Regions from separate parts of the Vibrio sp. Isolate22 genome, predicted to be linked through region 2. Evidence: predicted binding sites of a transcription regulator. Region 2 holds the regulator's gene; each other region holds the start of a gene.

Region 1 (4,219 bases), on a different contig from region 2:
TCAACCACATTGCCGATGCAAGTTATCAAGCAATGTCATCGATCGCTGAGGCGAGCCAAAACCTAACGATTCTTGCGAATCAACAAGGAGATTTGGTTCATCAATTTAAGCTATAGATAAATGATGAAACCATAGATATTAGGTGAGATTGTTGGGACTTCTTACCCAATAGTGGTAACTATTTGAACAAGGGCAACTTTTATCAAGAGTTGCCCTTGTTTTTTATGAGCTTTGTCATTATATGGTTATTAAGGCTTGCTGTTTCCCGTTTTCTTTCACCTTTATGAGCGAGCCGCTATTAAGGAATTTATATGGCTGTTCATGTTGGCATTATCGATCAAGACCCCATTCGCTTGCTTACCCCACTGCTTGATAACCGAACGATCAGCACGCACATCGTGTTCATCGGCGATAAGAATCAAGTCGATATGTATCAGCGCTTAGACAGCGTTTTACAAAAGCGTGATATTACGAGCGAGTTTTTTGAAATTCCGACGATCGTAAACACGTCAGTGATTAAAGAATCCATTCAAAACCTTGCAGAAGATTTAAAAGCTCGTGGCCAAGAAGTGAAACTCAACGCTAGTTGTGGCCTTCGTCACCGTCTACTTTCGGTTTACGAAGTGTTCCGAACTTACCACTGGCCTATCTTCGTCGTAGAACCAAATAGTGACAAACTGTGCTGGCTTTACCCGAACGGAAAAGAAGACGCGCAAGTTCAAGACCGCATCACTATCGATGACTACCTAACCGTATTTGGCGCCCGTGGCGAATTCAGTGATGTGCAGCTACCTCCGCAACTCGATCAGAAGCTATACGAGCTAGGTGAACGTTGGGCAAGTAACGCACTTGAACTAGGTCCTGGTCTTGCGACACTTAACTACCTTGCAACCACTTGTCGCAAAGAGCAGAAGCTGGATGTTGAGTTATCAGAGAAGCAACAAGGCTATCGTGAACTGAATATGCTGTTAAGCGATTTAGTAGAAGCTAAAATTGCGACTTATGAGAATGGCACCCTAACCTTTGCCAATGAAGATGCTCGACGCTTCTCGAATGGCGAGTGGCTGGAAACTCTCGTTCACAGCACAGTAAAACAGATCCAAGATGACATGCCGACCATTCAAGATCGCTCTTTGAATGTTCAGGTATACCGCCAGCTTGGCGAGCGTGAAGTTCGAAATGAGCTAGATGTGGCATCTGTGGTGAACAATAAACTGCACATCATCGAGTGTAAGACGAAAGGCATGCGTGATGATGGTGATGACACCTTATACAAACTGGAATCACTAAGAGACCTATTAGGTGGTCTACAAGCCCGCGCAATGCTAGTGAGCTTCCGCCCACTTCGCCATAACGACATCACACGTGCAGAAGATCTTGGCCTTGCTTTGATCGGCCCTGACGAGTTGAAAGATCTTAAAACGCACCTAACAGCTTGGTTTACGGCTGCTGGCGGTAACGAAGATCAAGAGTGCTAAAAAGAGCAAGCTTCTCTTAAACCAATATAACAAAGGCAAGTCACAACTTAGTGACTCGCCTTTTTCTTATCTGTTTTCTCTCTGTCACTTAACCAGTAAATAAAAATGGCCGCATCAATCGATGCGGCCATTTCAAAATTTGCTGTCAGATTAAGACTTAAAGCACTTTTGCAACTTAAAGCATTTTACGAGCAGCTTCTACAACCACTTTGATTGAGCGTGCTTCTGTTACTTTTAGTGTGTCGTGATCAGGCGTCTCTTTTTGAGTACGGTTGATGATTACACCAGCAACACAACCCGCTTTCAGACCAGAACTTGCACACATAGTTAGCAGCGTTGCAGATTCCATTTCGAAGTTTAGAACGCCCATGTCTTGCCACTCTTGCATAGAACCTTGGAAACGCTTAACTACACGACCAGAGAACGTGTCGTAACGCTCTTGACCTGGGTAGAAAGTATCACTTGAAGCCGTAACACCCATGTGAACTGTTGCGCCAGCCTCTTCAACTGCTGCTTTCATTGCTGTCGCTACTTCGAAGTCAGCAACCGCTGGGAACTCCATTGGAGCAAAGTGTAGGCTAGCACCGTCTAGACGAACAGAACCAGTAGAAACAATCATGTCACCCACGTTTACGTGAGGTTGGATAGCACCAGTAGTACCAACACGTAGGAAAGTGCGAACACCCAGTTGAGCTAGCTCTTCTACAGCGATAGAGGTAGATGGACCACCAATACCTGTTGAACATACAACCACTGGCTTACCGTCTAGTTCTGCGCGGTAAAGTGTGTATTCACGATGGCTAGCAAGAAATACTGGGTTCTCCATCTCTTCTGCAATTTTTTGTACACGAGCAGGATCACCTGGAATGATCGCAAGAGTAGCACCGTTAAGATCTGCTTCAGTAACACCTAAATGGAAAACAGCTTGAGACATAGTTCGCTCCTTTTGGCTTATTGGGCTTTTTACCCTTATTTAAGCTCATAGTAAATTCGTGGGGTACGAACACACTCTAACCAAGCTCATTATAAAATGAAGTGACACAGCTCACACCATTGGTAGCAACAAGATTTCAAGTTTCACAAAAAACCGATTGGTATCACAAAAATAAGCAATCTCAGAACCTTCGTTGCATACTAATGAGACAAAAAACGCCTTTAACGTATTACCGCTAAAGGCGTTTATATAGAGTGCAATTTTGTATAAGAGTGTTGAATTTAGTCTGCTTTAGAGTTGAATCGTAGCAGGCGCAATGCGTTCAATGTCACCAGTGCTGTTGCACCACTGTCCGCTAAAACCGCTACCCACAAGCCCGTGATACCAAATAAGCTCGTCACTAAGAACACACCTTTCAAGCCAAGAGCCAGAGCGACGTTTTGACGGATATTATTGATAGTAGCTTGCGACAGCTCAATCATTGCTGGTAATTCCGTTAGACGGTTATGAGTCAGTGCTGAATCAGCAGTTTCCAGAGCAACGTCTGTTCCCCCACCCATTGCGATACCGACATGCGCGGTTTTCATCGCTGGCGCATCGTTAATGCCATCTCCAACCATCGCTACATGCGACTGTTGAGACAACTCTTGTACGTAAGACACCTTATCACTTGGAAGCAGGCTCGCTTTGTACTGCATACCAACCTTGCCACTGATCGCAGCAGCACTGCGCGGGTTGTCCCCTGTCAGCATAATCGATTGAATACCAAGACCATTAAGGCGCTCAATCGCTAACTTCGCATCACTACGTAATGTGTCTTGCCATGCAATCAAGCCAATCGCGTTGTCTGCCTGATCAGAGTCTTTAACCTCTAATGCAACAACAACGGTTTTACCCTCATCTTCTAGCGATTCGATTTGCTTAGATACCTGTGCATCCAAAGCGAAATCAAGCTTAGATGGCGCAAGCACTCGATATTTCACACCATCGACGTCACCTTCCACGCCACTACCAATCAGCGCTTTCTTGTTGTGTGACTCAGGAATATCGATGCCTAATTCTTCAACTTTTGCCACCAGCGATTTTGCCAATGGGTGAGTAGAGCCAACTTCAATAGCACCAACCACACGAAGCATCGCATCTTTCTGCCAACCTGACAGTGGCTCAATATCAGTCACCTGAGGCTTACCTTCGGTCAGTGTACCTGTTTTATCGAAAGCAATGGTTTCGATCTTACCAAGCTGCTCAAGTGCTGCACCGCCTTTGATTAGCGCGCCACGTTTTGCAGCCGCAGCCAAACCAGACGTGATCGCTGCAGGTGTTGAAATAACAAGTGCACAAGGACATGCGATTAGCAGTAGTGCTAGACCACGGTACACCCATGTTTCCCAAGGTTGAGCAAACAATAATGGTGGCGTGATGATGACGAGCAAAGCCACTACCATCATCAATGGTGTGTACCAACGACTGAACTTATCAAGGAAACGTTCTAGTGGCGCTTTACGTGATTCCGCTTCTTCAATCAGGTGAAGAATACGGTCAATGGCGTTCTCCCCCTGTTTAGAGGTAATCGTAATGCGTACTACTTTATCGACCACTACGGCACCGGCCATGATGCTATTACCTTGGATATGCTCCACAGGCACAGACTCGCCAGTCAACGCACTTTCGTCAAAACTCGCAGCATCGGTAATCAACTGGCCGTCTGCTGGCAAACGAGAACCCGCAGCCACTTCAATCACATCACCAGGTACCAACTCGCTTACCGCTACTTCAACACGTTCACCATTGATAATCTTGGTCGCAT
Region 2 (4,219 bases):
TCGCTGAACCAGCTCCTTTCATGGGGCCGCAAATTTCTGAAGCTGCCGCTAAGTTTATTCTAGAGGCACAAGCTAACCTGCAATCTCTAGGTGGTATCAGCCTAGTGGAGGCAAAAGCGGGCGAAGCAGCATTTGTTTCTCCAGGCATTATCGATGCAACCAACATTGCTGAGCTACCAGATGAAGAGTACTTCGGCCCATTGCTGCAAGTGGTTCGTTACCAATCGCTAGAGCAAGCGGTTGAGTTAGCTAACGACACTCGCTTTGGTCTGTCTGCTGGCCTGGTATCAACCGACGATGCTGAGTGGGAATACTTTGTTGACCATATCCGCGCGGGTATTGTTAACCGTAACCGCCAGCTAACAGGCGCAAGTGGTGATGCTCCATTTGGTGGCCCGGGTGCGTCAGGCAACTTACGTCCAAGTGCTTACTACGCAGCGGACTACTGTGCTTACCCAATGGCTTCAATGGAAGGTGGTGAAACTCAGCTGCCAGCCACATTTAGCCCAGGTATCGAGCTGTAGTTTAGATTGATATTAAGCTAAGGCTTATTCGATAGTTATGAGATAAGGGAGCGGCGTATCGCTTCCTTATTTTACCCACGCTCAGCATCAAAATTGGGCGGCAGATAATAATAGAACAAGTATGTCACAGGCTGATGGCTGCTGACTTTGTGTCTCAGTCTCTCCCTTTCTAATCCAAATCACTAGCTTGCTAGAACCTCTGACAAGGAGTCACCATGACGCCCGATCTACTCTTTAAATCACTATGGGACGATTACATTCATAGACTTTGCCCGTCGGCAGAGAAAGTACATCACTTGCTAAAAGAAGATGAAGCGCTGATCAATGATCACATTGCACTGCGTACTTTTAATGTTGCCCCTCTAGGTATTGAAACATTAGCTAAACCTTTCCTAGAACTAGGCTACAAAGCGTGTGGTGATTACTTGTTTGAAAGTAAGAAGCTAGTGGCTAAACACTACGAACACCCCGATCCAAAACAACCGAAAGTGTTCATTAGTGAGTTGAAGGTAGAAGAGTGTTCTAGTGAACTACAGCAGATCGTTGCCAAATTGGTTGAGCAGGTTGATGCAAGTAAGCTAGAGGGACATGAATTCCTATTTGGTGGCCGCCTCTGGGATTTGAGCTTCGCTGATTTCCAACTATTAGCGAAGGAGAGCGAATACGCCTCTTGGTTAGCGGCTCACGGTTACGGTGCTAACCACTTCACGGTTAGTGTCAATCAACTGAACAAGTTTGATGAAGTTCAGGCTGTGAATGACTACCTAAGTGATGCTGGCTTTACGATTAACGCATCTGGTGGTGAAGTGAAAGGCTCTCCAGAGGTGTTATTAGAGCAATCATCAACAATGGCAGACAAAGTGCCAGTGGCATTTGTGGAAGGCAATGAGATGATTCCTGGTGGCTTCTATGAGTTCGCTAAGCGCTATGCGATGGCCAATGGTGAGCTTTATACCGGTTTTGTTGCTGCATCGGCAGACAAGATCTTCGAAAGCACCAACGGGTAACGAAAGATACGATTACGGGTTTTGTCCTAGAAACTCGGATACGCTTCGCTTCGAGAATGTTTACAAGGCGAGAGCCTCATGTGTTCCATTCGTATCTCGTATCTCGTATCTTCTCTCAATAAAGAAAAAGCCACCAAATTCGCATTTGGTGGCTTTCATATTTTTGACTCAGTTAATCGAAATTAACGAGTGCCGTATACCACGATAGTCTTACCGTGTGCAGAAATTAGGTTCTGCTCTTCTAGCATCTTCAAGATACGACCTACTGTCTCACGAGAACAACCAACGATTTGGCCAATCTCTTGACGAGTGATCTTGATTTGCATGCCGTCAGGGTGAGTCATTGCATCTGGCTGTTTCGCTAGGTTTAGTAGCGTTTGAGCGATACGACCTGTAACGTCAAGGAACGCTAAGTCACCAACCTTTTGGCTAGTTACTTGTAGGCGGCTTGCCATTTGCGCTGAAAGACGCATTAGGATGTCTGGGTTCACTTGGATAAGTTGACGGAACTTCTTGAAAGAAATTTCAGCTACTTCACAAGGAGATTTAGCACGAACCCAAGCTGTACGCTCTTGGTCTTCTTCGAACAAGCCTAGCTCACCGATGAAGTCGCCTTGGTTTAGGTAAGAAAGAATCATTTCCTTACCTTCTTCGTCTTTAATAAGAACTGCCACAGAACCTTTAACGATGTAGTACAAGGTCTCTGCCTTTTCACCAGCATGGATCAAAGTACTTTTTGAAGGGTACTTATGAATATGACAGTGTGAAAGGAACCACTCTAATGTTGGATCGGTTTGAGGTTTACCTAGAACCATAATATCTCACTTCCTCTGCAGGGGATGCTTGCCGCTTTCCGTATTTTAGCTAAGCCTGAATTGACTTCTTAGGATAAGAGCACTCGGTGAGCGCTGCAAGCTATCTTGTGTTTCGTTTAAGAATAGTATCCTTTTTCAGGTACTATTTCTTGATTTTAATCGTGACCAAGCTACGATTTTTTACGCAAAATTGTGCACATGATCACGGTATGAAAAGTAATCAGCCAGAATGTCGTTTTGTTAACCTATTTTCCCGGTTTCGATGAGTTGTTGTAGGATTGGCCTCACAATGAGCTCCATAGCAAAACTCATCTTGCCACCTGGCACCACTAGGGTGTTATGACGGGACATGAAAGAACCATCAATCATGGCCAAAAGATACGGGAAATCGACGTTTTTGATGCCGCGCAAACGTATAACAACGAAGCTTTCATCTAAACTTGGAATCCCTTTGGCGTTAAGTGGGTTTGATGTATCTACGGTTGGGACACGCTGAAAGTTGATATGAGTACGCGAAAATTGCGGCGTAATATAGTTAAGGTAATCATCCATTGAACGAACAATGGAGTCCATTACTGCTTCACGTGAGTGGCCACGATCGCGAGTGTCACGAACGAACTTTTGAATCCACTCTAGGTTTACGATAGGAACCATGCCAATCAGCAGGTCGACGTGTTGAGAGACATTAATGTCACCATCAACCACACCACCGTGTAGACCTTCGTAAAACATCACGTCTGAATTTTCAGGGATATCTTGCCATGGCGTGAAGGTGCCTGGCATTTGATTATAAGGCACAGCTTCATCGAACGTATGTAGGTAACTACGTACTTTACCTGTACCTTCATTACCGTACTTACGGAAAAACTCTTCTAATGCTGCGAAGTCGTTGGCTTGTGGGCCAAAGTAGCTGATGTGCTTACCTTGCTCACGTGCCTTGCGGATCTCCACGTCCATTTCTGGTCGAGTGAAGCGGTGAAAACTATCCCCTTCAACCCAAGCGGCCTTCACGTCCATCATGTTGAACATTTTTCGGAAGGCTTCTGAGGTAGTGGTGGTGCCGGCTCCTGAAGAACCCGTCACCGCAATAATTGGATGTTTAGCGGACATGACAACCCTTGTCTTATGAGTAACTTACTTGTTAGCAATCGTTTTCCACTATAACACGGCTCTGTGTTAAGCGCAGCTTAGAAGCGTTTTGTGAGTTGGATATCAACGGTTTCGTGCAGTTCGGAAAACACGATATTGGCCTCACCAGAAGCTAATTGATGTTTCACTTGGTCAATCTTGTTTTGTAGAGAGATCTCCACGTCGCCGTAGTCTGTACCCTCACGCAGTACGAATTCTTTGATGAGGTTTTCCAGCGTATCAGGCTCGATGTCTTTCCATGGGATGATCATAAATACTTCTCTCTTTTATGTTCATTGATATGTTGATGAGTTTGTCTAGTGATGTTTTTAGTACAACCCCAATTAGGGGCTGCGCTATCTTATCAAGGTTTCACTTATATCTTTAGTAGGCTTAGCGTTATGCTGAACCTTGGATACTTTCATAGTAGGCAGGCAGCGCTTCTTCTAACCAAAATCTTGGTTTTAGCGTACTACCAGTAATGAACCCCACATGACCCCCTTTCTGGAACAAGCGATAATCGATGTTATCTGGCAGCACGAATTTAGGAATCACATCATCAGTCATGAAAGGATCGTCTTTAGCGTGGATGATCTGAGTTGGTAGCTTTATCTTATTGAGCTTAGGAAGAGCAGAGGACTGTGCGTAATAGTCTTGAGCGTTCTTGAATCCGTGCAGAGGCGCGGTAATTCGTTCATCAAACTCATACAACTTATCAATCTTCTTGATTGTCTCAGCGGTGATG
Region 3 (4,219 bases), on a different contig from region 2:
ACCACTTGCTCTGCCGTGTACTGTGCCGCTTTTAGAGCGTTGTCTGACATAACCTGAGGCTGCCATGATTCACGGTAGTCGCCGTCTTCTTGGCGGTGGCCGATAGGTGCACAGAAATGAACACCGTCGACTGCACGAACAGTGAGAAGAGTGATCTCATAATCAAAGTCGATGAAGCCTTCAACGATTACACGCCCAGCGCCAGTGCGACCACCTTCTTGTGCATAGTCCCACGATTTTTGGATGTCTTCTTCGGTTTTGATAACGCTCTGGCCTTTGCCTGAAGAACTCATTACTGGTTTAACAACGCAAGGCATACCGACAAATTCAACCGCGGCAGCGAAGTCTTCAAAGGTATCTGCAAAGCGGTAAGGGGATGTGCTTAGCTTGAGTTCTTCTGCAGCCAGGCGACGAATACCTTCACGGTTCATCGTTAGCTTAGTTGCGTTAGCTGTTGGAACGACATTCAAGCCTTGTGCTTCAAGCTCTACCAACTTGCTGGTGGCAATAGCTTCAATTTCAGGTACCACATAATCTGGCTTTTCTAGTTCAATAATAGCTTGAAGTGCATCGCCATCTAACATGTCCAGTACATGGCTACGATGCGCGACTTGCATAGCTGGCGCATCTGCATAACGGTCACAAGCAATAACTTCCAAACCTAAACGTTGGCACTCGATAGCCACTTCTTTGCCAAGTTCACCTGAACCTAATAGAAGTACACGAGTAGCATTTTCACGAGTAGCAGTACCAAACATAGAAATTCCTTCCGATCTTTTGAACGATTGATTGAAAACGGGGTGATCATACTTATTTAAACGACAAAAGCAAACGTTTGCGTGGGTTGTGGTGTTAATTACAAGCATAAAAAAAGCAGCCCTATAAAAATGGGCTGCTTATTTAAAAGGTTGTTAATTAGATGTACTTAGATTGCTAAGTAAGTCACTGGAATGTCGGGATTAATCGCTTCTAATGTAGATTGCGTATCCGCTAGGTGACTGATGCTACCTTCGGCGATTTCAACCAATGCTGCGCTTTCAATTTGTTCAAAGTCGAAGCCTGCAAGTTTTAGTTGAATCAACGCCACTTGTAGTGGCGGAAGGCTAGGGTTGAATGCTGCGTTTTCAGCGTAAGCACCAGTAAAGATCTCACCAGTCGTTAGCTGGAGCGACACACCACTTAAATTTTTAGTGTATGGCGCATGGCTGCGGTTAAGCGCGGCTAATGCTTCAACTACAATAGGAGTCGTCTCTTCTGTCGTGTACTTATGGTCGAGTTCAGACATTAAGCCTGTTGTTACGCCAAGATCAGAAGGTCCAAATGAATCAGGTAGGTATTCTTGTAGCGACATTTCATCACGCTGCGGAAGCTGAACTTTAAGCTCTTTCGCTGTAGTCAACTCATTCATAAATTGACGACAGTGACCACAAGGGCTGAAGTTAATTGTGATGTCTGAAATACCACGCTCACCTTTCATCCAAGCGTGGCTGATTGCTGATTGTTCAGCGTGTACGGTTTGGCCAAGTTGCGCACCAGCGATTTCAAGGTTTGCACCAAAGTACAAAGTACCAGACAAACCACGAACGATTGCACCAACGTAAAAGTCAGATAACGGTGCGTATGAATACGCAGCAGCAAAAGGAAGTAGTGCGATACGTAGTTCGTTATCCGCTAAACCACTTGCTTGAAGCAGGCTAGAGAACTGTTCTGGAGACAATGTCGCGTCAAAGTTGTCTGCTAATACGATGTCACTTAAAAGCGCTTTCATTGATGATGGAGCACTTTCCAGCGCCAGGGTAATACGACTGTTCATGTTGAATCCTTAATTGACCTTAGGCTTTAAGTTTATGCAATGCTCAGGAATTTTCTGTGACAGCGATCGCTATTGTACTGTTTCCGTTACATCGGTTTACATAATTAGAGTGAGGTCACACTTAAAATCGATTGCAAGGACCATTTTTACAGCTGATATCGCACTTATTGCTCAAAATCGCCGGCTTTTAGCTGGATAAATGGCAATAAAAAGCCCAAGCAAACACTGATATCTACAGGGCTAGGCTTGGGCTAAATCTGGTTGTTTACGTCTAGGCTAGGAATAGAACCAGACCACAGCACCAAACACGCTAGGTGCGATTATTGAGGTGATAACGCCACAAAGCACTAACGCCAGTGAACTGAAAGCGGCGTCTTCTTGGTTCTTTTCAGCGCAAGTTGCCGTACCTAGCGCGTGAGAAACCGTGCCCATGGTTAAACCCCTGGCAATAGGGCTCTTAATGCCAATTAGATTGTAGATAGGGTAAGCAAAAATTGCCCCAAATAATCCGACGATAAGAACCAGTATTGCAGCAATCGCCGCTTCACCACCAAGATGGCTTGATACTTCCATCGCAATAGGGGTAGTGACTGATTTGCCCAATAGACTCGCAATCAAACTTAGGTCGGCTTTGAAAGCGACGGCAATCATTGCTGCTGTTGTCATCGACATCACACTACCTAGCGTGCAGGCAAAGGTAATGATACGCCAGTTAGCTCGAATTTGAGGTAGCTGTTCATATAACGGATAAGCTAGGGCGACAACCGCTGGCTGAAGCATGTACGTAATCCAAGTGTTGTCTGCGTAGTAAGTCTCGAACGGGACTTTAAAGAACGTCAAAATTGGAATGATGATGCCAATGCTTATTAGCAGCGGGTTACATAGCGGGGAGTTCACTTTCTGACTTACCCAACGAGCAAACAGAAACACCACAATAGTTAATAGAATCCACATGATTACTTCCCCCTCGCTAGCAAGCGATCTAAGAACCATGATAAGGAGACTAATACAATGAGCGTGCCACCCACTGCACTCGCCATAATCGGCAGCGCGTTAGCGATCAGCATGTCAAAGTGCTCCATAAGCCCGACACTGATCGGGACAAACAATAAAATCATCAAACGAATAATTAGGCTGGCACCAGGTTGTACCCAGTGTGCCGGCACAATACCAATCACCATGGCAGTGAACAGAATTAACATGCCAAAAATACTGCCTGGGATTGAGGTGTCTAAGTATTGTTGTAACGCGTTGCCTGCAGTGAGAGCACCTATGATTAAGGTGAAGGAGATTAAGCAGTAAACGAGTTTGATCAATCTTTCTTTCAAGGTTTTACATCTCTCGATAATGGGTTAACTAGCTAGCTTTTCTACGTATTGATACACCGCTTTCAAGATAGCCATTTTCTTCTCGTCACTTTCATGTTCGTGTGCGAGGTTCTCTAGGTTGAGCATGTACTCTTCTAAGCGGCTTTCGTAAAACTCACGACAATGGTTTGCCCACTTAAGTTGCTCGGATTCATCTAGCGTCCATGGGAAATTACGTGCGCGGTAACGGAACAACAAAGGCTTGATGCGTTCGTCACTGAAGGTGATGTCTAACGCTGCTAAGTTATTTGGGTCAGTCTCACGGATGATGTTCATCGCGGTTTTATCCGCCGGTGAGAAGAAGCCATCGTAAAGTTGGGTATCTACATCGTCGCTCTTTTCGTACTCACGTTCCTGTGAATATAAGCCAATCAATTTTTCACGAATTTCTGGGTGCTCGCGCAGGATCGCGAGGTTCTTCAAACACTGCTGACGATCAATACCAATGGTTTCTGCATTTTCAGCGGTTAACGTTTTTGCTGGCGCTAGAATAGGGCACTTATTGAGTTGAACCAGCTTAATTGGCACTGGTAGCTCGTCTTCATTTAGGTCGCTGCGCTTGGTGTAAAGTCTTTCTCTGAGTTCATCAGTATCAAGTTCCAATAGCGGGCTTGGGTCTTTTGCTAGGTCGACAACAATCACCGCATTTTGATTGGTAGGGTGCCAAGCCATAGGAACAATCCAGCTTGTGTAATTGCAGTCACGACCGAACATACCTGAAACGTGCATTAACGGTGTCATGTTTACGATGTCGACCAGCTCATTCAGCTTACGTTTGTGGCGCATGTTGTAGAGATAATCAAACATCTTAGGTTGTGCGGCTTTTAGCTTTTTCGCGAGTTCAATCGTCGCAATAACATCGGCCATCGCATCGTGCGCGTTTTCGTGTTCAATGCCATTTGCCACAGATAGATGTTCCAGTTTAAAGCTTGGGAAACCTTCTTCGTTTTCTGGCCAAACAATACCGTCAGGACGCAAGGCGTGTACGGCACGCATCACATCTAACAGATCCCAACGAGAGTTACCGTTCTGCCAGCTC
Region 4 (4,219 bases), on a different contig from region 2:
ACGATGAAAAAATCACTTGGTTGCGTAAACTTATCGACTGGCAAGAAGAGATGTCGGACTCTGGTGAAATGCTGGATGAAGTACGTAGTCAAGTCTTCGATGACCGTGTATACGCATTTACTCCACGTGGTGACGTGGTCGACTTACCAATGGGTGCAACCCCGTTGGACTTCGCTTACCACATCCACTCGATGGTCGGACACCGCTGTATCGGTGCCAAAGTAGCAGGCCGTATCGTACCGTTCACTCATAAACTATCGATGGGTGACCAAGTTGAGATCATCACGCAGAAAGAGCCGAACCCATCTCGTGACTGGCTAAACCCAACTACAGGTTTCGTTCACTCTGGTCGTGCTCGAGCTAAGATTAACGCTTGGTTCCGCGCACAAAGCCGTGAGAAAAACCTAGAAGCGGGTCGTGACATCCTGGAAGTTGAGCTAGCGAAAGTAGGCGCAACCCTAAAAGATGCCGACCAATACGCACTAAGACGCTTTAACGTGAATACGCCAGACGAACTCTATGCAGGTATTGGTAGTGGCGACTTGCGTATTAACCAAGTGGTTAATCACATCAATGCGTTAGTGAATAAGCCAACGGCGGAAGAAGAAGACAAGAAAGCGCTAGAGAAGCTGCTTGAGTCGGAAAGCAAGCCAGCACAGCAGAGTCGTCCTAAGAAAGACGCGGTGGTAGTAGAAGGCGTTGATAACCTCATGACGCATCTTGCACGCTGTTGTCAGCCGATTCCTGGTGATGTGATTAAAGGTTATATCACTCAAGGTCGTGGTATCTCGGTTCACCGTGCCGACTGTGAACAGTTGAGTGAACTGAGCCTGCACGCACCAGAACGTATCATCGATACCGTTTGGGGCAATGGCTTTGTCGGTTCTTACATCCTAACGCTGCGTGTGGAAGCGCTAGAGCGCAATGGCTTGTTAAAAGACATCACCTCACTATTCTCGAACGAGAAGATTAGCGTGACGACAATGAAGAGTCGCATCGATTACAAGCGTCAGCTATCGGTAATGGATTTCGATTTGGAAGTGACGAATATTGAGATTCTGAGTCGGGTGACAAGCCGAGTCGAGCAGATCAAAGATGTCATGAGCGTCAAGAGATTAGGATGATATTTGGTATCACCCTCGTCATTCCCTGCAGTGATGGACGAACGTGATAGGGAATCTCGCCAAGCGGTTTGAGATCCCCAACTCGCTCATTCTTCACTCTTGGGGATGACGAATAAAGATAAAGGTGAGTGGTTTTGGCTGCTCACCTTTTTTAGTTTTAGAAGACGTTATAAATTTAAAAATTCAAAGACAGTAATAGGAAGAAAACGATGAATCACCCGATTGAACAACTTGAACAGATCATGACTAAGCTGCGCGATCCAGAAGGTGGCTGTCCTTGGGATTTAAAACAAAATTTTGAAACAATTGTCCCGCATACTATCGAAGAGACCTATGAGGTCGTGGATGCGATCCACAACAAAGACTGGTCGAATCTGCAAGAAGAGCTTGGCGATCTACTGTTTCAGGTGATTTTTTACAGCCAGTTGGCGAAAGAGCAGGGGCTGTTTGAGTTTTCTGATGTGGTTGATGGCATCAATGAGAAGCTAACACGCCGTCACCCTCATGTGTTCTCGGATGCCGAGTTTGCTAGCGACGAAGAAATCAATGCGAATTGGGAAGCTGAAAAAGCCAAAGAAAAGGCACAAGCAGGCAAAACTCAAGAAAGTATTCTAGACTCAATACCAAACTCTCTACCTGCGCTTTCACGTGCTACAAAGATTCAAAAGCAGGTAGCGAAATATGGCTTCGATTGGGACTCAATTGGCCCAGTTGCCAACAAGGTAAGAGAGGAAGTGGATGAAGTGCTTGAAGAGGCGCTTCAAGTGACACCAAACGAAGATTTGGTTGAAGAAGAGTTGGGTGATTTGCTGTTTGCAACGGTGAATTTGGTGCGACATTTAGGTAAAAACCCTGAATCTGCGCTCAATAAGGCCAACTTGAAGTTTTCACGTCGCTTTAAAGGGGTGGAAGAAAAAGTGCGTCAACAAGATAAAAGTTTGACCGATTTTTCACTACAACAGCTTGATTCCATGTGGGATGAGGTAAAAGTAGCGGAGAAAAGATAACCAAAGCTTTTATCATGAATTGATTTGAAGCAAAAAATAAAAAATAGCAGTGTGATAGATTTCACGTTGTGGCGATAAGGGGCTTCTGGTATATTTTCATCCCGTCCAGAAGTAGTCCATTTCCCTCATTCAACCAATTTCAGGTTAAACATGACGACAAATTACATTTTTGTTACTGGCGGGGTTGTATCCTCTCTAGGTAAAGGTATTGCTGCAGCATCTCTTGCGGCTATTTTAGAAGCTCGTGGTCTTAAAGTGACTATGATGAAGCTTGACCCTTACATCAACGTTGATCCAGGCACTATGAGCCCGACTCAGCACGGTGAAGTGTTCGTTACGGAAGATGGCGCTGAAACAGACCTTGACCTTGGTCACTACGAGCGATTCATTCGCACCAAGATGACTAAGCGTAACAACTTCACTGCAGGTCGTGTTTACTCAGACGTACTAGCAAAAGAGCGTCGCGGTGATTACCTAGGTGCAACTATTCAGGTTATCCCACACATCACTAACTCTATCAAAGAGCGTGTTATTTCTGGCGCTGAAGGCCACGATATCGCGATCGTTGAAGTTGGTGGTACGGTTGGTGATATCGAATCTCTACCATTCATGGAAGCGATTCGTCAGCTAGCAGTAGAACTAGGTCGTGAACGCGCAATGTTCATGCACCTAACGCTAGTACCTTACCTAGCAGCTGCGGGCGAAGTGAAAACTAAGCCGACTCAGCACTCTGTAAAAGAGCTACTGTCTATTGGTATTCAGCCTGACATCCTAGTTTGTCGTTCTGACCGCAACATTCCTTCGAATGAGCGTAAGAAAATTGCTCTGTTCTGTAATGTGCAAGAAAATGCAGTTATTTCTATGCGCGATGTTGACTCTATCTACAAGATCCCTCAGCTTATTAAAGCTCAAGGTACTGATGATCTTGTATGTAAGCGTTTCGGCATTACAGCTCCAGAAGCAGATCTGTCTGAATGGGAACAAGTAATTTACGAAGAAGCTAACCCAACGGGTGAAGTGACGATTGGTATGGTTGGTAAGTACATTGAACTACCAGACGCATACAAATCAGTAAATGAAGCGCTAAAACACGCAGGCTTGAAAAACCGCCTAAGCGTTAATATTAAATACGTAGATTCACAAGACGTTGAGTCTCGTGGCGTAGAAATTCTAGAAGGCCTAGACGCAATTCTAGTACCTGGTGGCTTCGGTGACCGTGGTGTTGAAGGTAAGATTCTTGCTGCTCAATACGCACGTGAAAACAAAGTACCGTACCTAGGTATCTGTCTAGGCATGCAAGTAGCACTTATCGAGTACGCTCGTAATGTTGCGAAAATGGAAGGCGCACACTCTTCTGAGTTCTGTTCTGAAACTAAATACCCAGTTGTTGGCCTAATCACTGAGTGGGTAGACGGCGAAGGTAAAGTTGAAGAGCGTACAGAGACATCTGATCTAGGCGGCACAATGCGTCTAGGTTCACAGCTTTGTCACCTAGCGAAAGGTACGAAAGCTTACGAACTATACGGTAGCGCGACGATCCATGAACGTCACCGTCACCGTTACGAAGTGAACAACAATCTTCGTCCACAAATCGAAAAAGCGGGCCTAAAAGTATCGGGTCTATCTGCGGACAAGAAACTGGTTGAAGTTATTGAGAACCCGAACCACCCATGGTTCGTTGCAGCTCAATTCCACCCAGAGTTCACTTCAACACCTCGCGATGGTCACCCATTGTTTGCAGGTTTCGTTAAAGCGGCTGGTGAGTTCCAGCGCGGCGAGTTAGAGAAGTAAAAGGAATACAGGTAGCAGCGTAAGTTGTGCTGCTACCTTTAAATTTGACATTTATATATTCAACGAGAAGGAAACATTCAATGTCTAAGATCGTTAAAGTTCTAGGTCGTGAAATCATCGATTCACGTGGTAACCCAACTGTAGAAGCTGAAGTACACCTAGAAGGCGGTTTCGTAGGTATGGCTGCTGCTCCATCTGGCGCATCTACTGGTTCTCGCGAAGCTCTTGAGCTACGTGACGGCGACAAATCACGTTTCCTAGGTAAAGGTGTTCTTAAAGCAATTGAAGCTGTAAACG

What was found. The regulator CRP, encoded in region 2, controls carbon source genes, mostly activating them, when cyclic AMP is high. The targets are predictions, from matches to a motif close to TGTGANNNNNNTCACA.
Region 1: udp (uridine phosphorylase) is a predicted target of CRP. The motif match lies at 2,513-2,528, and genes of this name have one in related genera.
Region 3: cdd (cytidine deaminase) is a predicted target of CRP. The motif match lies at 1,918-1,933, and genes of this name have one in related genera.
Region 4: L1D55_RS02445 (CTP synthase) is a predicted target of CRP. The motif match lies at 2,182-2,197, and genes of this name have one in related genera.

The regions. Positions count from the first base shown of each region.
Region 1 is NZ_JAKEUW010000018.1:24,745-28,963, forward strand. It holds gene L1D55_RS12435 (methyl-accepting chemotaxis protein) at 1-116, shown strand, start outside; gene L1D55_RS12440 (DUF1887 family protein) at 312-1,478, shown strand; gene udp (uridine phosphorylase) at 1,654-2,412, opposite strand; gene L1D55_RS12450 (zinc/cadmium/mercury/lead-transporting ATPase) at 2,694-4,219, opposite strand, start outside.
Region 2 is NZ_JAKEUW010000009.1:10,565-14,783, reverse strand. It holds gene astD (succinylglutamate-semialdehyde dehydrogenase) at 1-524, shown strand, start outside; gene L1D55_RS07520 (DUF1338 domain-containing protein) at 740-1,531, shown strand; gene crp (cAMP-activated global transcriptional regulator CRP) at 1,714-2,346, opposite strand; gene L1D55_RS07510 (phosphoribulokinase) at 2,587-3,456, opposite strand; gene L1D55_RS07505 (YheU family protein) at 3,534-3,746, opposite strand; gene L1D55_RS07500 (hydrolase) at 3,874-4,219, opposite strand, start outside.
Region 3 is NZ_JAKEUW010000076.1:882-5,100, reverse strand. It holds gene purT (formate-dependent phosphoribosylglycinamide formyltransferase) at 1-758, opposite strand, end outside; gene cdd (cytidine deaminase) at 926-1,813, opposite strand; gene L1D55_RS24555 (LrgB family protein) at 2,090-2,767, opposite strand; gene L1D55_RS24550 (CidA/LrgA family protein) at 2,770-3,141, opposite strand; gene sbcB (exodeoxyribonuclease I) at 3,166-4,219, opposite strand, start outside.
Region 4 is NZ_JAKEUW010000002.1:210,945-215,163, reverse strand. It holds gene relA (GTP diphosphokinase) at 1-1,124, shown strand, start outside; gene mazG (nucleoside triphosphate pyrophosphohydrolase) at 1,334-2,131, shown strand; gene L1D55_RS02445 (CTP synthase) at 2,282-3,922, shown strand; gene eno (phosphopyruvate hydratase) at 4,003-4,219, shown strand, end outside.